Regions from separate parts of the Gordonia sp. KTR9 genome, predicted to be linked through region 1. Evidence: riboswitches for the same ligand, from Rfam matches in the RefSeq annotation. Region 1 holds a riboswitch; each other region holds the start of a gene.
What was found. A riboswitch is a leader RNA that binds a small molecule or an ion and turns the genes downstream of it on or off. The one in region 1 is predicted to bind thiamine pyrophosphate.
Positions count from the first base shown of each region.

Region 1 (7,663 bases):
GCAGATCCGGTGACTGATCCGACGCGCGCAGGTGTCCGCCCTTCACCAGCGCCCAGCGCGGCCCGAGATCGAGCAGCGCCCGGGCCGCATCGCGCTGGGAAGCCGCATCGGTGACCTCGATCCCGGTGATCAACCGGACCTCGTCCAGATTCGGTGTCACCACGGTGGCGAGAGGGAACAGGTTGTGACGCAACGTGTCGAGTGCCGAGTCGGCGAGCAACTGGTTGCCGTGCATGGATGCGCACACCGGGTCGACCACCAGCGGGACGGATGAGTCCCGACCGATGCCGCTCCGGCCACACTGCTCGACGATGGCCTCGATGATCGGCGCCGACGCGAGCATCCCGGTCTTCGCCGCGGCGACTCCGATGTCACCGACCACGGAGTCGATCTGCGCCGCCACGGTCTGTGGGGTGATCTCCTCGAATCCGGTGACGCCCAGCGAGTTCTGAACCGTCACCGCGGTCACCGCGACGCACCCGTGCACCCCGAGCAGGGCGAAGGTGCGCATGTCGGCCTGAATCCCCGCACCCCCACCCGAATCCGAACCGGCGATGGTCAGGACCCGAGTCGGAACAGACCCGGGCGGGCCGATCGGGAGCCCGACGAAGGCCTGCTCGTCGACTGTGCGCTGATTTCCGTCGACCGTGCGTCGATTCTCGTCGACTGTGCGTCGTCCTGCGTTGACTGTGCCCATCAGGCGCCCCCTGCGGTCTCGAGCGGTAGATACACGCGGCTCCCGGCCTCGGCGAACTCCGCCGACTTCGCCGCCATGCCCTCCGCGATCGTGCGGTCGATGTCCTCGGTGGTCACGAGACCGTGCTCCTCGGCGTAGGCGCGGACATCCGCCGAGATCCGCATCGAGCAGAACTTGGGGCCGCACATGGAACAGAAGTGGGCCGTCTTGGCCGGCTCGGCGGGCAGTGTCTCGTCGTGGAAGGCGCGGGCGGTGTCGGGATCGAGGGCGAGGTTGAACTGGTCGTTCCAGCGGAATTCGAAGCGCGCCTTGCTGAGTGCGTCGTCGCGTTCCTGCGCCCGCGGGTGCCCCTTGGCGAGGTCGGCGGAGTGCGCGGCGATCTTGTATGTGATCACGCCGACCTTGACGTCGTCGCGGTCCGGGAGGCCGGAGATGCTCTTTCGGTGTCACGTAGCAGAGCATCGCGGTGCCGGCCTGGGCGATCATCGCCGCACCGATCGCCGAGGTGATGTGGTCGTATGCGGGTGCGATGTCGGTGGCGAGGGGCCCCAGAGTGTAGAACGGCGCCTCCTCGCACAGCTCTTCCTCGAGGCGTACGTTCTCCGCGATCTTGTGCATGGGGACGTGCCCTGGTCCCTCGATCATGACCTGCACGCCATGGGATTTGGCGATCGTGGTCAGCTCGCCGAGGGTGCGGAGCTCGGCGAACTGCGCCTCGTCGTTGGCGTCGGCGATCGATCCCGGGCGTAGGCCGTCGCCGAGCGAGAACGTGATGTCGTAGCGGCGGAAGATCTCGCACAGCTCGTCGAAGTGGGTGTACAGGAACGACTCCCGGTGATGCGCCAGGCACCAGGCGGCCATGATCGAACCACCGCGGGAGACGATTCCGGTCACCCGCTCAGCGGTGAGCGGGACGTGGCGCAGCAGGACTCCGGCATGGACCGTCATGTAGTCGACGCCCTGCTCGGCCTGCTCGATCACGGTGTCGCGGTACAGCTCCCACGTGAGCGAGGCGGGATCGCCGTTGACCTTCTCGAGCGCCTGATAGACGGGTACCGTCCCGACGGGGACGGGCGAGTTGCGAATGATCCACTCTCGGGTGGTGTGGATGTCGGCGCCGGTCGAGAGGTCCATGATCGTGTCGGCGCCCCAGCGGGTCGCCCACACCATCTTCTCGACCTCGTCGGAAATCGAGCTGCGGACCGCCGAATTGCCGATGTTCGCATTGACTTTCACCGCGAAGCGCTTCCCGATGATCATCGGCTCGGACTCGGGATGACGATGGTTCGCCGGGATCACCGCCCGTCCGATCGCCACCTCGGAACGGACCAGTTCGGCGTCGACGCCCTCCCGGGCGGCGATGAACCGCATCTCGTCGGTGACGATCCCGGCGCGCGCCCAGGCCAGCTGGGTGCTCGCGCCGTCGATCGGCTCGGGCCGGTGCCAGCTGTCGCGGGTGGGTGCGAGGCCCTGCTCGACGTCGATGCGCGCCGACCGGTCGGTGTACGGGCCCGAGGTGTCGTAGACGTCCAGATGCTCGCCGTTGGTGAGGTGGATGCGACGCTGCGGTACACGCAGGTCGTGGACCGAGAGATAGTGCTTGGTGCTGCCCTCGATGGGACCGAGGGTCAGGAACCCGGAGTCGGCGGGTGCGCTGTCGGTGCGCGTGGCGGATACACGTGTGCCCATGGCGGTTCTCCCTACGCCGGCATTACCCGGACAGGTTCGAGCGGTCGGCGACCGCCCGTCGCCATCTCAGCCCTCGGTGATCGTGAGAGCCCCCGCGGTGTGTAGTTGTCGTGCGCCCGTCACCATACCTCGACTCGCCCGGAGCCAGGCCCGGGGCGGGAGTGAACCGTCTCGATCTTCGGCGGCAGCGCCATCGGGGTCGGCAGTTACGGTTCCGTAAGGTAGCGTGTGACCCTGATCACAGATGGTGTCGGTGTCGAGCCGCGGCAGTCGCCCGTCGGTGATCAGATGTCCGCGATCAAGAGGTGAGGAGGGTCGGGTGCTACGTAAGCATCGTCAGCGACCACCACAGTCGGCGAAGTCGATCCTGCAACAGATCTCGCAGGTGGTGCACAACCCCGACCGCGACCGATTCGAACTCTGGGTCGCCGGTGACCTGGTCGGTGTGCTCGGCTATTCGACCGAGACGGTCGACGGTCAGACCACGATCACCGTGCTGCACACCGTGCTCTACGACGAGTACAGCGGACACGGCCTCGCCACCCGGCTCACCCGCACCGTCGTGCACCATGCCCGCGAGCAGGGCGCCCGCCTGCGGCCGGTGTGCACGTTCACCAAGCGCTACCTCGACAGCCATCCCGGGATCGTGACGCTCGCCCCGGTGTGATCGAGCGTCGGAGGGCCGTCTGCGTCCTTCGTGGCTCGTCGCCGGACCCTTCGTGACGCGCCCTCCGCAAGCTCCGGGCGCTCCTCAGGGGGCGGGGGGTCGTGCGCCTCGCTCCTCAGAGAGCGGGCGGGCCGGCGAGCAGTGTCTCGCGAAGTACCTTTTTGTCGATCTTGCCGACCGCGGTGACCGGGAGTGTGGTCACGACGCGGATCACGTCCGGCAGCTTGAACGACGCGAGTCCGCGGCCGGTGAGGAACGTCCGGATCGTGGCGAGTTCGAGCGGCTGGGCCGGCGGGTGCTCGTGTGAGAGCACCACGGCGGCGCAGATCTTCTCACCGAGCGCGTCGTCGGGGAGTCCGACCACAGCGACCTGCCGGACCGAGTCGTGCGCGAGGAGGTTCTCCTCGACGTCGTCCGCGGCGACGTTCTCGCCGGCGCGCACGATGGTGTCCTTGATGCGCCCGGTCACGGCGACGTGGCCCGACGCCAGTCTCGTGACCTTGTCGCCGGACCGATAGAACCCGTCCGGCGTGAACGACTTCTCGTTGTGCGCCGCGGCGCGGTAGTACCCGCGGATCGTGTACGGCCCCCGCACGAGCAGTTCCCCTTCGACGCCGTCGGGGACGTCGGCGCCGTCTTCGTCGACCACCCGCACCTCGTCGAGTTCCGACATCGGGGAACCCTGCACCTGATGGACCAGGTCGCGCGGTTCGCCGGGACGGGTGTAGCAGATCAGCCCTTCGGCCATGCCGAACACCTGCTGGACGACGTCGCCGAGGGCCTCGTCGAGGGCGACCGCATCGGGCTGGGCCAGTTTGGCGCCACCCACCTGCAGCAGGCGTAGCGAACTGACATCCGCCGGCTCCCACTCGGTTGCCGCGCACCAGAGTTGCGCCAGGGCGGGAACGAGTGCCGTCACGGTGACTCGGTGCCGTTCGATGAGGTCGAACGTGTTGTCCGGACTGGGGTTGTCGGCGAAGACGACATGACCCCCGACGCCGAACACGCCGAGGATCCCGGGGCAGCACAAGGGGAAGTTGTGTGCGGCGGGCAGCGCGACGAGGTAGGTGTCGTCGGCGGTGAGGCCGGCGACGTCAGCCGACAGGCGCGCGTTGAGGTCGTAATCGTCGTGCGTGCGCGCGATGAGCTTCGGCAGGCCGGTGGTACCCCCCGACACCAGGAACAGGGCCGGCAATCCGGGGTCGGGGTCGGCCGGCAGCCCGACGGTGGCGGGATCGGCGTCGGGGAGCGCCGCGAATCGGCCCGGATCGCCGGAGATGAAGACCTGTGCGACCTCGGGTACCCGCGACTGCAGTTCGGCCGCGAGGTCGCGGAAGTCGAATCCACGACGACCGTCCTCGCCGATGTAGGCGACCGCCCCCGCGCCCGCCGCGAGGTGCGCGATCTCGGTGATCCGATGCGCGGGCAGTGTCATCACCGGCACGACGCCTGCGCGCAGCAGGCCGAACAGCGTCACGGCGAAGTCGAGGGAGTTGTTGAGCTGCAGTACGACCCGTTGGGCCGGCTGCAGACCGGCGTCGACGAAACCGGCGGCGCGGCGGAGGGTGGCGGCGCGGAACTCGGCGTAGGTGAGCGTGCGCGGACCGTCGGTGGAGGCATCGGTCACCGCGGGAACATCGGGGGAGCGCTCGGCGGCGAGGTCGAGGGCCGCGAACAGCGGGCGGTCGAGGAAGACACCCGCATCCCGGTACTTCTGTGCCTGGGCGTCGGCGTAAGGGGTGAAACCGTCGAGCAGATCGGGCACGTGGTCGAGGTGCGTCGGCATGAGTTCATTCAAACACAGCCAGGATAGGGTAACCTTACCGGTCGATACGGGACGGTGAACCGGCTCTCGACCCGCGGGGGGTTGTTTGATTAGGCTGCCCTAAGATTCCCTAAGATCATCGGTGCTCGAGTGCATCACGACCGGAGGAACGAAGGACATGTCGCTGACAACCGAATCGCACGCCGCGCAGTTCGTCGACCTGCTCGCGCCTGCCTCGCCGCTGAGCGAGTCCGATGCCGCACGGATCACGGCGGCCTGGGCGGGCTCCGGGGAGTTCGGCGACCACGTCGTCTACGAGCGTGACCGGCGCTGGACGTTCGCGGCCGGTGTCCGTGCTCGGGTGGTCGTCACGCGGAGCGAGGTCATCGTCGACGACCAGGGTGATCGGACGACGACGTCCTGGCACGGCGACCCGGCCGACGCGCTCGCCGCCGCCACCGCGTCGCTGTCGATTCCGGACTGGCGCGTCTACGGCTGGGTCGGTTTCGACTTCTGCGCGCCCTACCACGGCATCCTCGACCGTGTCCCCGAGGGCACCGTCCTCGCGCACCTCATCGTCCCCGAGTTCGAGGCGACCGTCGATGCCGGCGGAGTCGACACCGGGTCCGTCGACGCCGACCGCGCCCACCGTCTTCTCGAGATAGCCTCGCAGGCAACCGTTTCGGCGGAGTCGCGACCGGTCGATGTCCAGTCCGACCCCGACGACTACCGCGGCCGGGTGGCGACCGCTGTCGCCGAGATAGAAGCCGGCCGGTACCAGAAGGTGATCCTCTCGCGCGCCGTCGACATCCCGTTCGACGTGGACATCCCCGCGACCTACGCCCGCGGCCGTGCCGACAACAACCCCGCCCGCAGTTACCTGCTCTCGCTCGGCGACCTGCAGGCCGCCGGGTTCAGTCCCGAACTCGTCGTCGCGGTGCACGACGACCGGACCGTGGTCACCGAACCGCTGGCCGGCACAAGGGCTTTCGGGATCTCGCCCGAGCAGGACGCCGCGGCCCGCGCCGACCTGCTGTCCGATGCCAAGGAGATCGCCGAGCACGCCATGTCGGTGCGGGCCTGCTTCGACGAGATCTCCTCGATCGCCGTTGCCGGCACGACGGTGGTGAGCGAGTTCATGGAGGTCCGCGAACGCGGCAGTGTCCAGCACCTGGCATCGACCGTGCGCGGAACCCTCCTCGACCACGAAACACCCTGGCGCGCACTCGAGGTCGTGTTTCCGTCGATCACCGCTTCGGGGATTCCCAAGACCCCGGCCGTGGAGGCGATCGACCGTCTGGAGCCCCGTCGTCGTGGTCTCTACTCCGGCGCGATCCTCACCGCGGCGTCGACCGGCGAGCTCGAGGCGACCCTCGCGCTGCGCACCATCTTCGCCTCTGGAGACGGTGCGTGGCTGCGTGCTGGTGCCGGGATCGTCGCGCAGTCCACGCCGGAGCGCGAGTTCACCGAGACCTGCGAGAAGCTCGGCAGCGTCGCCCCGTACGTGGTCCCGCGCTGATCACCCGATACTTTCGACCGAACACCCCCATCTCAGGAGTCACCACATGTCCGACCACATCACCGAAGCCCTGCGCGGCATCCTCGAAGAAGACCTCGACCTCGCGCTCGGCGACGTCAGCCGCGACTCGAAGCTGATCGACGACCTGGGGCTGGACTCGGTGGCGTTCGCCATCGGCGTGGTGGCGATCGAGGAACGTCTCGGGGTGAAGCTCTCGGAGCGGGAGCTCTTCGAGTCCAAGACCGTCGGCGATCTGGAGGACCTCATCCGGTCGAAGGCCGGCACCCCGGCCTGAGAGGACGCAGAGCCGACATGAGTGTGGACACGCCAGTGCAGACGTACGCCGAACTGCTCGACGCCGCGTTCGACGATCGGGTGACGTCGTGGACGGCGCAGGCCGAACGGGATCACCGGTTTCCCCGGCCCCTTCTCGAACATCTCGGTGCCGAAGGTGTCTTCGTCCGGAAGTGGGAGGACCGCAAGTTCACCGACCTGCACGACCACTTCGCGCTCGGTGCCCACCTCGGTGCTCTCGGTTCCGCGGCGATCGGGGTGGGGGTCAGCCTGCACGACTCCGCCATCGCCATCCTCCGCCGCTTCGGCCGCAACGACTACCTCAAAGACCTGGCCCAGCGTGCGCTGACCGCCGAGACCGTGCTGTGTATCGGCGCCTCCGAGGAGCAGGGCGGCTCGGATCTGCAGAACTCCGAGACCCGGATCCATCCGGAGACCGGCGGCTTCCGCGTCGTCGGACACAAGAAGTTCGTGTCGCTCTCACCGATCGCGGACCACGTCTTCGTGGTCTGCCGTGGCGCCGACGACGGTCCTGATGTCGGTGGCAACGTGGCCCTGGCCGCGGTGCCCATCGAGTCGGTGACGGTCGGCGAGCCGTACCAGAAGCTCGGCGCCGGGCCCCTCGACACCGCTCCGGTCACGATCGACGCCTGGATTCCGGAAGAGGCGCTGATCGCCCGACCGGGAACCGGCCTGGCGATCATCAGCTGGGGACTGGCGCACGAGCGGTACTCGGTGGCCGCCCAGATCGCCGCCGCGTGCGAGGTGATGATCGGCGTGACGCTCGCGCGGATGATGGATCGCACCCAGTTCGGCAAGAAACTCTACGACCACCAGGCGCTGCGCCTGCGCGTCGCCGATCTGCAGGCCAGGGTCGACGTCCTGCGGTACTCGCTCGCCGGTGTCGCGGCCGAGGGCAAGATCAACCTGCGCACCGCCGCGGCGCTGAAGGCGACGGCCGCCAATCTCGGTGAGGAGGTCGCGTCGGAGTGCCTGCACATCTTCGGCGGGATCGGCTACCTCGAGACCGAG
Region 1 covers NC_018581.1:553,416-561,078, forward strand. Annotated here, with positions in the region: gene thiD (bifunctional hydroxymethylpyrimidine kinase/phosphomethylpyrimidine kinase) at 1-697, opposite strand, end outside; partial or broken gene thiC (phosphomethylpyrimidine synthase ThiC) at 697-2,386, opposite strand; TPP riboswitch at 2,394-2,483, opposite strand; gene KTR9_RS03300 (GNAT family N-acetyltransferase) at 2,706-3,053, shown strand; gene KTR9_RS03305 ((2,3-dihydroxybenzoyl)adenylate synthase) at 3,169-4,839, opposite strand; gene KTR9_RS03310 (salicylate synthase) at 4,997-6,337, shown strand; gene KTR9_RS03315 (acyl carrier protein) at 6,384-6,632, shown strand; gene KTR9_RS03320 (acyl-CoA dehydrogenase family protein) at 6,650-7,663, shown strand, end outside.

Region 2 (7,663 bases), 1.6 Mb from region 1:
AACTCGATCGACGAGTACAGATCGAAGGCCTCGGCGTACGAATCGAGATACGCCTTCACCTGGGTGTGGTGCGGGAAGTCGGGGTAGTCGTCGGGCATCGGGAAGTCCCGGAACGACAACTGATGCTTCGAGGTGTCGATGTGCAGCGACCGGTAGGCGCTGCTGTGACCGTTCGGGTTCCCGAACGCCCAGTTGCCGCCCACCCTGTCCGAACTCTCGAAACAGGTGTACGGGACGCCGTAGTCGGTGAGCATCTTCCCGGCGGTCAGCCCGCTGATTCCGGCGCCGATGATCGCGGTTGTTGGTAAAGGCACACTGCCCCCTCGATGGACCCGCTGGGGTCACGATGTGGATGTAGACACAATCTGATTTGTGTCTACACGATGGGACGTATCGTGTACACAGAATCCGCGAACTGTCTACGACGTATCTGCTTCCCACCCCGAGCGGACACCCGGACACACGGCGCGCGACGACCCCGAACGCAGGAGATGCCGGTGACCGAAGCCTCGACCACGACGGTCCACGAGCGGTTGCTCGACGCCACGCAGAAGTTGCTCGCGGACAAGGGCATCCGGGCGACCACCATGCAACAGGTCGCGGAGTCGGCGGGCGTGTCCCGCGCGTGGCTGTATCGGCACTATCCGGACAAACCGTCCATGATCGGCGCGACGATCGTCCGCCTGACCGAATCGTTCTGGCGCGACGCCCGTGCCGAGCTCGACGCCATCGGCGACCTGGCCGGCCAGCTCACCGCCGGGGTGCGTATCGGTCGAGGCGCCTACGACGACCCGGGCACGCTGCTGTTGAGGCTCCGCACCGAGGAGCCGACCGAGTTCGCCGAATGCGCGGGCGTCGGCGTCGTCAAACTGATCCCCGACCTCGCGGCGTTCTGGCTCCCCTTCGTCGAGCAGGCCGTCGACCGGGGCGAGATACACCCCGCGCACGATCTGCGCGAGGTGTCCGAATGGGTTGCGCGCGTGCTGATCAGCCTCGGCACCTCGCCCGGCGAGGCACTCGACATCGACGACGCCGGGCAGATCCGGCGTCACCTGGACCTCTTCGTCATGCCGGCGCTGTCCACACATCCGCGTGATCGAACGGCCGGCGCCCACCGGCCACCCCTGGCCTGAGTGACGCCGATCACCTAGACTGGTGTCCAGTCAACCGTCCGGATCGTGCGGACGACCGAACGACGCCGTCGGAGGGCCACATGGATTTCGGGATCGTGCAGTTCACCAGTGACCGGGGGCTCAAGCCCCATGTCCTGGCTCCGCTCATCGAGGATGCGGGGTTCGCGTCGTACTACGTCCCCGAACACGGACACATTCCGACGCGACGCGACGCCGCACACCCCCGCACCGGCGACGAGACCCTTCCCGACGAGCGCTACATGCGCACCCTGGACCCCTGGACGTCACTCGCCGCCGCGGCAGCCGTGACCGAACGCATCCGACTCGCCACCGCGGTGGCCCTGCCGGTGCAGTCCGACCCCATCACTCTCGCCAAGACCATCGCGACGCTCGATCACATCTCCGACGGAAGAGTCACTCTCGGTGTCGGATTCGGCTGGAATCTCGACGAACTCGCCGACCACGACGTGCCGCCGAAGCGGCGGCGGACCATGCTCCGGGAATACCTCGAGGCGATGACCGCCCTCTGGACGCAGGAAGAAGCCGAGTTCGCCGGCGAGTTCGTCAACTTCGGCCCCAGCTGGGCGTGGCCCAAGTCGACCCAGTCGCACATCCCGGTGCAGGTGGGCGCGGCGGGCAACGAGAAGAACTTCAAGTGGATCGCGCGCAGTGCCGATGGGTGGATCACCACCCCCGGCGAGGAGGACATCGAGGGATCGGTGTCCCTGCTCAAGCAGATCTGGTCCGACGCCGGCCGCGACGGCGAGCCCGAGATCGTCGTCCTCGACTTCCGGCCGGTCCCCGAGAAGCTCGAGAAATGGCGCGAGATCGGGGTCACGACAGTGCTGTACGGCCTGCCCGACGACTCGGTCGAGCGCGCGACCGGATACCTCGCGAAGCTGGCCGGCAAGCTGGGCATCGAGCCCGCGGTCGTCTAGGCCCCCTGCTCCCTTCTGCTAGCCTGGTTCCGTTCTGACACGGGGTGCTCCGCGACCGCGGGGCTGAGATGAGACCCGAGAACCTGACCAGGTAATGCTGGCGAAGGGATGTCATGTCTTTGCGTACGCTTTTGTCCGATACCGGCCGCTTCACCGATCAGCTGTGGGACCAGACCTCCGACCTGAGGGCGGCGATCGACGATCTCGAGTTCCTGCGCCGCCTCGGGGACGGGACGTTGCCCCTCGAGGTGTTCCGCACCTACCTGGAACAGGATTCCCTGTACCTGGCCGGGTACTCGAGAGCACTCGCGATCCTGGCGTCGAAGTCGCCGGATCCGCAGACCGCGGCGTTCTGGGCGAATTCGTCGGCAACCGCGGCCGCCGTCGAGGTCACCCTGCACGGCGACCTGCTCGAGGGAGGCCAGTTGCCGCCGCGGCAGGGTGAACCCGAGCCGTCGACCGCCTGCCTCGGGTACGTGTCCTATCTGATCGCCACCGCCGCGACCGAGTCGTACGCGGTCGGCGCGGCCGCCGCACTGCCCTGCTTCTGGATCTACGCCGATGTCGGCCGAGGACTTGCCGCGAACGCCGCCGCGGTTCTCGCCGCCGACCCGAACCATCCCTATGCACAGTGGGTGACCACCTACGACGCCCCGGAGTTCCAGGAGTCCGCCGCTCGGGCAAGGGAATTGGTGGATGCGGCAGCGGCGTCCGCCGGCGCGGACGAGCAGGCCGCGATGACCGCGGCGTTCACCGTCGCCACCCGGTACGAGCTCATGTTCTGGGACACCGCGTTGCACCCCTACGCATGGCCCGCCGCATGATCGGCCGCGTGCACCGCATCCTCGCCGGGTTCGTCGTCGCGATCGCGGTGTTGTCGACAGCCACCGCGTGCGGGTCGGACTCCGCCTCCGACGACACCATCCGATTCGCGCTCGACTGGACCCCGAACACCAACCACACGGGACTGTTCGTGGCGCAACAGCGCGGCTTCTTCGCCGAGTCCGGGCTGGACGTCGAGATACTGCCCTACAACAACACCGCCGTCGACACCGTCGTGGACGCGGGGAACGCCCAGTTCGGGATCAGCACCCACAACTCGTCCACCTTCTCCCGGGCCTCGGGCGCGCACACGATCTCCGTGCTCGCGCCGCTGCAGCGATGGGCGACGGGTATCGGGGTTCGGGCCGGTCGTGACGACATCGCGAGCCCGAAGGACCTCGACGGCAGGACATATGCCGGGTTCGGCGACCCCGGCGAGGAAGAGACCCTCAAGCAGGTGATCCGGAACGACGGCGGCACAGGAGATTTCACGTCGGTGACCCTCGGCACCTCCGCGTACGAGGCCGTCTACTCGGGGCGGGCGGACTTCACCGTCTCCTACCTCGCCTGGGAGGGCATCGAGGCCGAGCATCACGGAACCCCGATGAAGTACTTCCACTACACCGACTTCGGATTCCCGGAGGCCTACGCGATCGTCGTCGACGCCAACGAGGACTGGCTGGCGGAGAATCCGGAGCGTGCGGCGAAGTTCGTACGGGCGCTGCAACGCGGCTACCAGGCCGCGGCCGACGACCCGGACGCGGCCGCCCGCGACCTCATCGAGGCCAACCCCGGCGCGTTCAACGACGAACAGCTGGTGATCGAGAGCCAGCGGATGCTCGCCGACCGGTACATGAAGGATGCCGAGGGCAAGGTCGGCACGCAAACGCTGGAACAATGGGCCGGCAACTCCGGATTCCTCTACCGCAGTGGACTTCTCACCGGTCCGGACGGCGCTCCGCTCACGACCGAACCGGACTGGTCGACCTACTTCACCAATGAGTACCTGGGCTGAGTGCCGTGGCCCCGCCCGCTAGCACCGGTCTCCGGCGGGCGGCACCCGCGATCGTGACGGTGGCGGCCCTCGTCGCGGTCTGGCAGATCTACGTCGAACTCAGCGGAATCCGGCCCCAGCTCCTGCCGTCACCGTCGCGTGTCGCGGAGCAGGGGTGGGCGCACCGGAGCGAGATCGGGGTGCATGCCGCGGCGACTCTCCAGGTCACACTGATCGGATTCGGGGTGTCGCTGGTACTGGCATGGGTGCTGGCGATCATCGTCGACTTCTCCCCCGTACTGCGCCGGGCGTTCGTACCCCTGTTCGTCGCGTCGCAGACGTTGCCGATCATCGCGATCGCACCGCTGATGGTCATCTGGTTCGGATTCGGCGTACTGCCCAAAGTCCTGGTCATCGCCCTGGTCACCTTCTTTCCGATGGCGATCGGGCTGATCGAGGGATTCGCGGCCGCCGACCGCGAGGCCGGCGCACTCCTGCGGAGCATGGGTGCCACTCGCCGCCAGATCTTTCGCTACGTCCGCCTGCCCTCCGCGCTGCCCCGGTTCTTCACCGCGCTGCGGATCGGCATCACCTACGCGGTGGTCGGTGCCGTGTTCGCCGAGTACGTCGGCGCCACCCAGGGGCTCGGCATCTACGTGAGCCTGCAGAAGAACTCGTTCCGCACCGACCTCGTGCTCGCCGCGGTCCTGGTGACGGCCCTCGTCAGTGTCTCCCTCTACCTGCTGACCTTCGCGGTCGAACGGGTCGTCGCACCGTGGGCGCGAGCCGAGAAGGCGCCGTCATGACCGACGAGACCCGCCGGCTCGTCGTGGACCGGCTGACGAAATCCTTCCCTCAGCCCGGCCGAGGTCGTCCCCGGCGGCATGTCCTCGACGCGGTCTCGTTCACGGCCGAACCCGGCGAATTCGTCTCCGTCATCGGGCCGAGTGGATGCGGCAAGAGCACGATCTTCAGCATGCTCGCCGGGCTCGACGTCCCCGACTCGGGCAGCGTCACCGTCGGCTCCGACACCGCGGTGGCCGGGCATTGCGCGTACATGCCGCAGAAAGACCTGCTGTTCCCGTGGCGCACGATCCTCGACAACACGATCCTCGGCCTCCAGGTGCACGGTGTGTCGACGGCCGAGGCCCGGCGCCGGGCCGCCGAACTGTTCCCCACCTTCGGACTGTCCGGGTTCGAGGACGCGCGTCCGTCTCAGCTGTCCGGCGGGATGCGGCAGCGGGCGGCACTGCTCCGCACGGTCGTGCAGAATCGCAATCTCCTGCTGCTCGACGAGCCGTTCGGCGCGCTCGACTCGCTGACCCGGACCGAGATGCAGTCGTGGCTGCAGTCGGTGTGGCAACGCTACCGCTGGACCGTGCTGATGATCACCCACGACATCCGTGAGGCCGTCTACCTCTCCGACCGGGTGATCGTGCTGTCCGCCCGCCCGGCGACCGTCGTCCGGGAAACACGCGTCGATCTCCCACGACCGCGGGAACTGGCGGTTCAGACCTCCCCCGAGTTCGTCGCGCTCGAGGGAGATCTGCGTGAAGTGCTGCACGACGAAGCGCGTCGGGCCCTCGCCGAGCAGGCCGACCCGCGCCGGTCGATCGAGGAATGATCGCCCGAGCGATGACCGATCAGGGCGTCGGTGCCACGAGCCTCTGCCGCACGTCCCGGAAGATCCCGTTGGCCACACTCGTACGGCTCACCGCGTCGGCCGCCAGCACGACCGCCGCCGAGGTCCAGCAGCTCTTCTCCACCGGCCAGCGTTTGCCGTCGGCGAAAACCAGTCCGGTCCAATACGATCCATCGGGGTCGCGCAGGTGCTGGATGGACGCGATGAGCTCGACGGCGTCGGCGGTGTCGCCGAGCGCATCGAGTGCCAGTGCGAGTTCACATGTTTCGGCGCCGGTGACCCACGGACGGTGGTCCACGCATCGAACCCCCTTGCCCGGCACCACGAACTGCTCCCACCGGCGAGCGATGAGCTCCTGACCGTCGCGACCGCGGACCGCGCCGCCGAGGATCGGGTAGTACCAGTCCATCGAGTGTTCGGACGGCGGGGTGAATATCTGCCACTCGTCGCGCGCGACGTCGGTACGGATGGCGTCGCCGAGCACACTGTGAGCCGCGATCCAGGCGTCGTCGGGCTGGTCCATCTCCCCGGCGATCCGGATGGCGCAGTCCAGGGCCTGGAAGATGCTGGCATTGCCCGTGATCAGCGCCTCCCCGAACATCGCCCCGGTCCGGTGGTCGCCGCCCCAGCGGAACGCACCGTCGTCTCGCTGGAAGCGGAGCACACAGTCGATCGCCGACCAGACCACCGGCCACATCTTCTGCAGGAAGGCGTCGTCACCGGTGATCAGGTAGTGGTGCCACACCCCGACCGCGATGTAGGCGCAGAAGTTGCTGTCGGTGCCCGCGTCCTCCACCTTGCCACCGACGGTGCGGATGGGCCACGAACCGTCATCGCGCTGTTTGCGGCGCGACCACTCGTACGCAGCCTCGGCCTCGGCGTGAAACCCGGTCACCGACAACGCCATCGCGGACTCGATGTGGTCCCACGGGTCGGTCTGCCCGCCCGGGAACCAGGGCAGTGCCCCGGACTCCTCCTGCATGCCGACGATCGCGGCACCCGTGGCGTGCATCTCGTCGGCCGTGACCACACCGGGGACCGCCGGAGCGGCCGTCATGGAGCTCCCGTCCTGGAGGGCCCGGTCATGAAGACGCGGTGGCGGTCTCGGGCTTACGCAGGTAGAGGGCCACCGACTTGCCGATGAGCGGGTTGAGCACCTGCTCCCCGACGCGGGTCAGCCACGGCTTGCTCATCATGTCCCAGACGAGCAGCTGGTGATAACCCTTCACCAGGACGTTGTCGTTGTTCTCGACTCCCACCGCGCATTTCAGCCACCAGTACGGGGCATGCAGGGCATGGGCGTGGTCGGTGCCGGTGACCTCCAGTCCGGCGCGGCGCAACTTGTCCGCGAGCTCGGAGGCCTTGTAGATGCGAACGTGCCCACCCTCGACCTCGTGGTACTCGTCGGACAGGGCCCAGCACACCTTCTCCGGCCAGTACCGGGGCACGGTGACCGCCGCGACGCCACCCGGCTTCAGCACGCGCACCATCTCGGCGATCGCGCCTTCGTCGCTCGGGATGTGCTCGAGGATCTCACTCATCAGCACGACGTCGAAACTGTTGTCCGAGTATGGGAGACGAAGCGCATCCCCGACCTCGGCGCGAGCCTTGGCCGACGCGGGCACATGCCCTTCGGCCATCATCGCGTCGAACATCTCACCGACGTCGGACATGTCGCTCTCGGACATGTCGAACGCGATGACCTCAGCGCCGCGACGGAACATCTCGAACGAGTGCCTACCCTGCCCCGCCCCGATGTCGATCGCCTTGGTCCCCGGTCCAACGCCCAGCCGGTCGAAATCAACTGTGAGCACTCACTGTCCCTTCTGTTGCCCGCCGGTGTCCGGCGAGCACGGTTTCGTAGTGCGCCGCCGTCTTCGCGGCCACTGCTGCCCAGCTGTAGTTCTCCTCGGCGCGGCGACGACCGCCGTCACCGAGTCGCGTCCGCAGGTCCGCGTCGTCGAGGAGCCGGCCGATGGCCTGGGCCAGACGTCCGGAATCCCTCGGCGGCACCAGCAATGCGGCCTCCTCGGCGGTTCCGACGACCTCCGGGATCGCGCCGGCCCGGGTGGCGACGAGCGGCGTGCCACAGCTCATCGCCTCCACCGCGGGCAGCGAGAAGCCCTCGTAGAGC
Region 2 covers NC_018581.1:4,372,464-4,380,126, forward strand. Annotated here, with positions in the region: gene KTR9_RS20325 (flavin-containing monooxygenase) at 1-314, opposite strand, end outside; gene KTR9_RS20330 (TetR/AcrR family transcriptional regulator) at 492-1,133, shown strand; gene KTR9_RS20335 (LLM class F420-dependent oxidoreductase) at 1,214-2,071, shown strand; TPP riboswitch at 2,102-2,197, shown strand; gene KTR9_RS20340 (TenA family protein) at 2,185-2,895, shown strand; gene KTR9_RS20345 (ABC transporter substrate-binding protein) at 2,880-3,908, shown strand; gene KTR9_RS20350 (ABC transporter permease) at 3,914-4,693, shown strand; gene KTR9_RS20355 (ABC transporter ATP-binding protein) at 4,690-5,511, shown strand; gene KTR9_RS20360 (prenyltransferase) at 5,531-6,586, opposite strand; gene KTR9_RS20365 (class I SAM-dependent methyltransferase) at 6,612-7,343, opposite strand; gene KTR9_RS20370 (glycosyltransferase family 4 protein) at 7,330-7,663, opposite strand, start outside.
Region 2: it holds a riboswitch for thiamine pyrophosphate, as region 1 does, so the genes downstream of both, KTR9_RS20340 (TenA family protein) here and thiC (phosphomethylpyrimidine synthase ThiC) in region 1, are expected to answer to the same signal.

Region 3 (7,663 bases), 1.1 Mb from region 1:
GTGCTGGCGAGTTTGATCCGCTCGGCGTTGATCGCGGCGATCACCGGTTCACTCCCCCGTGGTAATCGACAGCGTGGGCTGTCATCGACATGAACACCTCTTCCAGCGACGCCGACTCGGCGGAGAGCTCATGCAGGGTGATGCCCGCGGCGGCAGCGAGATCGCCGACGTGATCGGTCGTGGTGTCCGGCACTCGCATCACCGGACGCCCCTGACCGTCCGGGTCACCCGGGGCGGGGTTCAACCCCGCCGCCGCGAGCGCGGCGTGCAGCTGCTCCAGCTGCGGGCCGCGCACCCGGACCGATTGTCGTGCCCGCCCGGTGAACTCCGCGACCGAACAGTCGGCGATCAGCCGGCCCCGCCCGATGACGACGAGATGATCTGCGGTGAGCGACATCTCGGTGAGCAGGTGACTCGACACCAGCACCGTCCGACCCTCGGCGGCGAGCTTGCGCATGAACCCGCGGATCCACACGATGCCCTCCGGGTCGAGGCCGTTGACCGGTTCGTCGAACAACAGCGTGTGCGGATCGCCGATCAGGGCACCCGCCAGCCCGAGCCGCTGCGACATGCCGAGCGAGAAACCGCCGGCGCGCTTCTTGGCCACCGAGGTGAGCCCGACCGTCTCGAGCACCTCGTCGACGCGGGCGGCCGGGATCTGATTGCTCGCCGCCAGCCACCGCAGATGCGAGCGCGCACTGCGGTTCGGATGCACCCACCGAGCGTCGAGCAGCGCACCGACCTGACGCAGCGGATGGTCGAGGTCCCGGTAGCGCTGACCGTTGATCGTCGCCGTGCCCGAGGTCGGACGATCGAGACCGAGCATCATCCGCATGGTCGTCGACTTGCCCGCACCGTTGGGTCCCAGGAAGCCGGTCACCCGTCCCGGCCCGACCTCGAAGGTGAGATCGTCGACCGCGCGTTGACCGCCGAAGTCCTTCGTCAGATTCGCTACCCGCAACACGCCTCGACCATAGCCGTCGAATCCGGAGCGGCCCGGTCTGTCATTCGTACGGCCTGTCGCAGCCGCCCGTCAGCCCGGATCGCGGCCGGGCGAGGACGCGTGGGCCCAGAAGCGCTTGGGAATTCGGCCGGCCCGCCCGGCCAACCGGCCCGCGATCACCGCGTGCCGCATCGCCGTCGCCATCAGTTCGGGATTCTCCGCGCGAGTCACCGCGGTCGCCAGAAGCACTCCGTCGCAACCGAGTTCCATCGCCAGCGCCGCGTCGCTCGCGGTGCCGATGCCGGCGTCGAGGATGACCGGCAGCGGGTCGTCGAAGCGGGCATGGCAGTCGTCGACGATCATCTCGATGTTGTGCGGGTTGAGGATTCCGAGACCGGTCCCGATGGGTGACCCGAGCGGCATCACCGCGGCCACCCCGAGATCGGCGAGTCGCGCGGCCAGAACCGGGTCGTCGTTGGTGTAGGCCAGCACGACGAACCCGTCGCCGACCAGGGCGGCGGCCGCGTCGACGAGTTCGATGGCATCGGGCATCAGGGTGCGTTCGTCGGCGACCACCTCGAGCTTGACCCAGTCGGTCTCGAACGCCTCGCGCGCCAGCTGTGCGGTCAGGACCGCCTCGGCGGTGGTGTGGCAGCCGGCCGTGTTGGGCAGCACGACGATGTCGAGCCGGCGCAGCAGATCGAAGACCCCGGTACCCGAGGCGGCGTCGACGCGGCGGACCGCGACGGTGGTGAGTTCGGTGCCCGAGGCGACCAGTGCGCGTTCCAGGGTCGCGAGATTCGACGCGCCGCCGGTGCCGGTGATGAGCCGGGACGAGAAGTCGCGGCCCGCGATCCGCAACGGGTCCGGTGTCGACTGGTCAGCCACCCTGCACCGCCGTGACGATCTCGACGACGGCGCCGTCGGTCATGGTGTGCCGGTCCCAGCGACCGCGCGGGACGACCGCGCCGTCCACCGCGACCGCGATCCCACGGTCCGGCAACCCGAGCCCGGCGACCACATCGCGCACCGAGGCGTCGGCGTCGACATCCATGCTCTCGCCGTTCACCGTGATACTCATTCCTCGACTCCTTCCAGGATCGACAGCACGCGCTCGGCGGTACCCGGGGCGAGGACGATCCCATTGCGTCCGTGCCCGGTCGCCACGACGGTGCGTGCGTCCACGCGGGCGACGAGCGGCAACCCGTCGGCGGTGCACGGCCGCAGACCCGCGGCCGCTTCGGTCAGTTCATACGTCCGCAGTCCGGGCAGGACCTCGATCGCGTCGGCGAGCAGGTCGGCGACCCCACCGGCCTGCGGCGCCCGGTCGGTCAACCCCTCGGCCTCGTACTGGGTGGCGCCGACGACGACACCGTCCTCGCGTGGCACCAGGTAGACGGCCCGACCGTGCAGACGTGCCCGGACGACGTGGGCGGGCGGGGGCACGGACCAGCGGGTGCGACGAAGCCGGAGGATCTCGCCCTTGGCCGGATGCAGGTCGGCGCCGGGCCAGAGGGCCGCGGTGCCGAGCCCGGCGGCGAGCAGGATCTGCCCGTCGGAGCCGGGGTCGTCGAGATCGGCCAGGGACCCGACGCGGGCGGTGGTGAGCTCCACGCCGGCCGTCGTGACCGCGGCACGCAACGCCTCGAGGAGGCGCCGGTTGTCCACGGACCACTCCCCGATCGCGCGATAGCCACCGACCAGACGAGAACTCAGCGACGGTTCGAGTGCCCGGATGTCGCGGCCGGTCACCGGCTGCAACGCCGAGTCGGTGCGGGGTTGGCCGGCCCAGACGAAGTCGGCGAGGTGCCGCAGGTACTCGATGTCCGTGGCCGAGGCCGCGACGAACAGCGAGTCGGTGGCGGTGACGACGGCGGGGTCGTCGAGCCGCTTCACGAGCGCGGGCCAGAGCCGGACCGACTCCACCGACAGGGCGAGCGACGCCTCTTCGCCGGGATGTCCCTCGCCGAGCGAGCCGAGCATGCCACCCGCGACCCACGAGGCGCGCTCGTCGGTTCCGGCGTCGAGTACGCGAACCCGCCACCCGGCGTCGGCCGCGGCCAGTGCGCACGTCAGCCCGATGACGCCGCCGCCCACCACCGTCAGGGTGCGGTGAGCAGTCTTCCGAGGGGAATTCACGCTGGAATCACCTTCCTTCGCCGGAATGACCCGGATCAGGTTCGACGGTCAGCGGATCGGTCCGCACTCTCAGCCCGGCCGGTCCGGGCTCCCGTGTGTTCGTGCGGTCCACCCTACGCGGGGGCGTCAGGTGTCCGGTTAGCCTGGTCGGCGTGACGACCCCGAACCACACCAGGTCAGGGTCCGCGGATTCCGGCCACGCGACAGACCGTCGTCGTCGGCTCTCCTCGGCCCGCCTCTACCTGTGCACCGACGCCCGACGCGAGCGCGGCGACCTCCTCGATTTCGTCGGCGCCGCGCTGGCGGGCGGCGTCGACATCGTGCAGCTCCGCGACAAGAACTCGCCGGGCGAACGCGAGTTCGGGACCCTGGAGGCGCGGGAGGAGCTCGAGATCCTCGCGCGACTGCGGGCGATCACCGACGCGCACGGTGCGCTGCTGGCGGTCAACGATCGCGCCGACATCGCGGCCCTCTCCGGCGCCGACGTCCTGCACGTGGGACAGGGCGACCTGTCGCCGTCGGCGGCCCGCCGGATCGTCGGCCGCGACGTCGTCATCGGCGCCTCGACCCACGACCCCGAGCAGGCTTCCGCCGCGATCTCCGACGAGGACGTCGACTACTTCTGCGTCGGCCCGTGCTGGACCACGCCCACCAAACCCGGCCGCGCCGCCGCCGGCCTCGACCTCGTGTCCGCCACTGCGGAAATGCTCTCGGGGGCAACGCAATCGGCGAAACCGTGGTTTGCCATCGGCGGGATCGACGCCGGCCGCGTCGGCGAGGTCACCGCGCTCGGGGCCCGGCGCATCGTCGTGGTGCGCGCCATCACCGCCGCCGCCGACCCGACCGCCGCGGCCCGGGAACTCGCCGGGATGCTGTAGCGAGTCGTCGTCGGGGACGAAACAGGTTTGCCCGGTCGGTGTCGCGGGTCTATGGTGGACCGATCATGTTGTGCATCACGAGCATTCTCGTAACCCGCCGCAGCGGGGTCTGAATCTGACCGACCCCCCGCTGCGGGTCGGTTGCGCTCTATCGTCGGTCACCCATTCTTCGACCGAAATCGGTTACCGAGATGCACCCTCTTCATCTGACTCATCGATCCTGTTCGTGGCATGAGCACGACGACCGTCGCGGTGGCGATCTGTTCACCGAGCGGTACGGCCGTCCGCTTCCCCCTGGAATGCACGAGGAGGCCACCGGGATGACCTGGCAGGAATTCACCGACGAGTACTCCCGCGGCGGCACGATCCGGCTCGGGTCATGGTCGGTCGCGTCGTGTTCGGGCGACCTGGTCGAGTGCCGGGCGTCGCTCGCGATCGCCGACCGCATCAGGTCCTGCAGCGCCGTCGCCGCCGGCCCGGTCGGTGCGATGACGTCGATCCTCCACGACGTCGGTGCCCCCGTTCAGATCGTCCGTCTGCATCAGCGGGTCGTCGACGGCGTGGTCACGACGTTCCTCCTGTGCGAGAACGACGGCCGCCACGCCTGGGCCGCCGGCGAGGGCGCGAGCAGCGACGAGGCGAACGTCCACGCGCTGGTCGCGGGCGCGAACCGGCTGCTGGACGGCGGCCGGGTCGGGGCGTGACCTCCTCTGCTCCCTGAGGTGCGAGGAGCGCTAGCCGCCGGGCCGAGCGAGCGACGAAGGAGCGCGTCGAGGTCGACGAGCCTCGAAGGGTCCCGCCGAAGGACCAGCTCAGCTCTGCGGGTCGAGCATCGCGATGCGCTCGCGGAGGGTGGGCCAGGCGAGCCCGAACGCGGGGTGCAGCGGCAACTGGTCCACCCGCTTCTCGTCGACCCACCGCAGCTCGGTGGACTCGAAGTTGGCGACGGTGCGGACCGGCGTGTCGGTCTCGGCGATGACGGTCGTGTAGGTCCATCCGCCGGGCGATTCGTGGGTGACGACCGCCGCGACGACGCGCAGGTCGTCGCCGGTGATCCCGGCTTCCTCCTGGGCCTCGCGGATCGCCGTGTCGATGGCGCCCTCATGCGAGTCGCGGGCGCCGCCGGGCAGCGCCCAGGTGCCACCCTGATGCGACCACGCGGCGCGGTGCTGGAGGAGTACACCTGTCGATCCCTCCGGCAGCGGCGCCCGCAACAGCAGGCCTGCCGCGCCGTGGATTCCCCAATATCGTGAACCGTCGGGATCGATCACCCAGCCGTCGCCGTCGCCGCGCACCACGCCTCCTCGCATCCCGATCGCCTCGACCGGGTGCCTCCACCGTAAGTGAGACGCGCGCCACCTGCCAGGAACATCGCAAACCGCTGCCGACCACCGGGTCGAGAACCGTGCGGAGACGCCGGTTTCACGCAGCGCGAACCGAACGACCGAGGTCGGCGACGCGGCGTCGGTCAACCCGGACCGAACCCTGCCCGATGACATAGGGTGAAACACGCACGACCCGGTGAACGATGACCCAAGTGACACAACACCTGGCGTTGATCGCCCGGCCACGCGAATCCGGAACGGGGAACCGGTGACCGTACGACCGCACCGGAGACGATCCAGCGTTTGAGAAGGGATCAGGTAGGTGACCGGCGACGCGTCCTCCGTGCGGACGGCGCTGACGCGTGGCGGTCGCACGATCCGGCCGGCGCAGGCCTCTCCCCCGATCCGCCAGGTGCTCGCCGACCGTCGCGAACTCGTCGCCACCGCCCGGGAACGCGCCCAGTCGCCCTTCCAGACCATCCGCCACTTCGCGGTCACGACCCCCGGCAAGCTCATCATCATCTGCGGCATCCTGGCGCTGGGCTGTCTGAGCACCGGGCTGTACGCATCGACGGTTCTCGAAGACCGCACCCAGACCCTGCAGCGCCTCATCGACCGGACCGAGCCGCTCGCCGAGGCCGCCCAGGTCCTCTACAGCTCACTGTCGATCGCCGACGCCTCGGCCAACGCGGCGTTCATCTCCGGCGGACTCGAGACCCCTGATCTGCGACAACGCTACTCGGATGCGTTGGCGACGGCGTCGTCGTCGCTGATCCTGGCGACCGGTACCTCCAGCGAGCCGGGTTCCGGAATGACGTCGGACCGGTCGGAGCAGGCGGTCAGCGCCGATCTGGAGACGCTGTCGACGTCGATCCCGGTGTACAGCGGACTCATCGAGACGGCGCGGACCAACAACCGGCTCGGCAACCCGGTGGGGTCGGCGTATCTCGGACAGGCGTCGTCGATGATGCAGGATCAGATCCTGCCGGCCGCGCAGCGTCTCTACGAACGACGTTCGATGGCGATCGCCGATCCACAACAGACGCTGACCCGTCCGCCCTGGACCGTCTACGCACCGCTGCTGTTCCTGCTCGCCGCGCTGGTGCTGACGTCCCGCTATCTCGCGCGCCGGACCCGCAGACGGTTCAACGTCGGGGTCGTCGCCGCGATCTTCGCCCTCGGCATCGGGACCCTGTGGCTGCTCGCCTCCGGCCTGATGTCGGTCGCCGCGACCAGCGACGCCCGCACCGAGGGCGCCGACCCGCTCCGCGACCTGACCGCTGCGCGCATCCTCACCCAGCAGGCGCGGTCGGCCGAGACCCTGTCCCTCATCCGCCGCGGCGACCAGGGCGGTCTGGAACGCAGCTTCTCCGTCGCGACGAGCGAGATCGGCACCATCGTCGACGACGTGCGCGACGGAACCGAGGACGGTGACAGCGCCGTCACCCCCGAGCAGCTGGACACGGTCACCGCGGCGCTGACGGAGTGGCGGCGCACCGACGCCGCCGTCCGCCGCTACATCCAGACCGGGAACTTCGGTCTCGCGCGCCTGCACACCGTCGGCGACGGGCCGGACAGTTCCGCGCGCGCCTACACCGCTGTCGACACCGCCCTGGTCGATGCGATCACCACCGCCCGGAACTCGTTCCGGGACGACATCAACACCGCGCAGCGCGTACTCGGGTTCACCGGCACCGGAATCCTGCTGCTCACCGTCTTCGCCGGCGTCGCGGTCGTGGGCGGTCTCATCCCCCGGATCCGGGAGTACCGATGACGACCCCGCGCTCGGCTCGCCGCCTGCTGACCGTCGTGGTCGTGCTCGCGCTCACCGGTCTGGTCGCGACGGGATGCGTGCGTTTTCCCGCACCCGAATCACCGCCGCCGACCGCCACCGCCGGGTCGCCCGTGCTGCCCGGCGTGCAGGTCGACGTGCCCGTCGAACCCCCACCGAGTTCCGAGGCATGCAACGCGACGCTGACCCTGCGGCCGCCCGCCCAGATGCCGCTTGCCCGTCAGATGCCACCGAATTCGACGATGGCCGGGATCCTGGAACGCGGCCGGCTCATCGTCGGCCTCGACATCGGCTCCAACCTGTTCAGCTTCCGCGATCCGATCACCGGCGACATCCAGGGTTTCGACGTCGACATCGCGCACGAGATCGCTGGGGCCATCTTCGGGGACGACCGCCGGATCGAATTCCAGGTCCTGAGTTCCGCGCAGCGCATCGACGCGCTGCGGGACATGACCGTCGACGTGGTGATCAAGACGATGAGCATCACCTGCGACCGGTTGCGCGACATCAGCTTCTCCGCCCCTTATTACGTTGCCTCGCAGCGGATTCTGTCCTTCCGGAACTCGAACGTCGCTGGTCCGGATCA
Region 3 covers NC_018581.1:4,874,179-4,881,841, forward strand. Annotated here, with positions in the region: gene KTR9_RS22505 (ABC transporter permease) at 1-44, opposite strand, end outside; gene KTR9_RS22510 (ABC transporter ATP-binding protein) at 41-964, opposite strand; gene KTR9_RS22515 (thiazole synthase) at 1,034-1,831, opposite strand; gene thiS (sulfur carrier protein ThiS) at 1,824-2,024, opposite strand; gene thiO (glycine oxidase ThiO) at 2,021-3,082, opposite strand; TPP riboswitch at 3,077-3,187, opposite strand; gene thiE (thiamine phosphate synthase) at 3,235-3,960, shown strand; gene KTR9_RS22535 (hypothetical protein) at 4,281-4,664, shown strand; gene KTR9_RS22540 (NUDIX hydrolase) at 4,773-5,255, opposite strand; gene KTR9_RS22545 (hypothetical protein) at 5,608-7,059, shown strand; gene KTR9_RS22550 (glutamate ABC transporter substrate-binding protein) at 7,056-7,663, shown strand, end outside.
Region 3: it holds a riboswitch for thiamine pyrophosphate, as region 1 does, so the genes downstream of both, thiO (glycine oxidase ThiO) here and thiC (phosphomethylpyrimidine synthase ThiC) in region 1, are expected to answer to the same signal.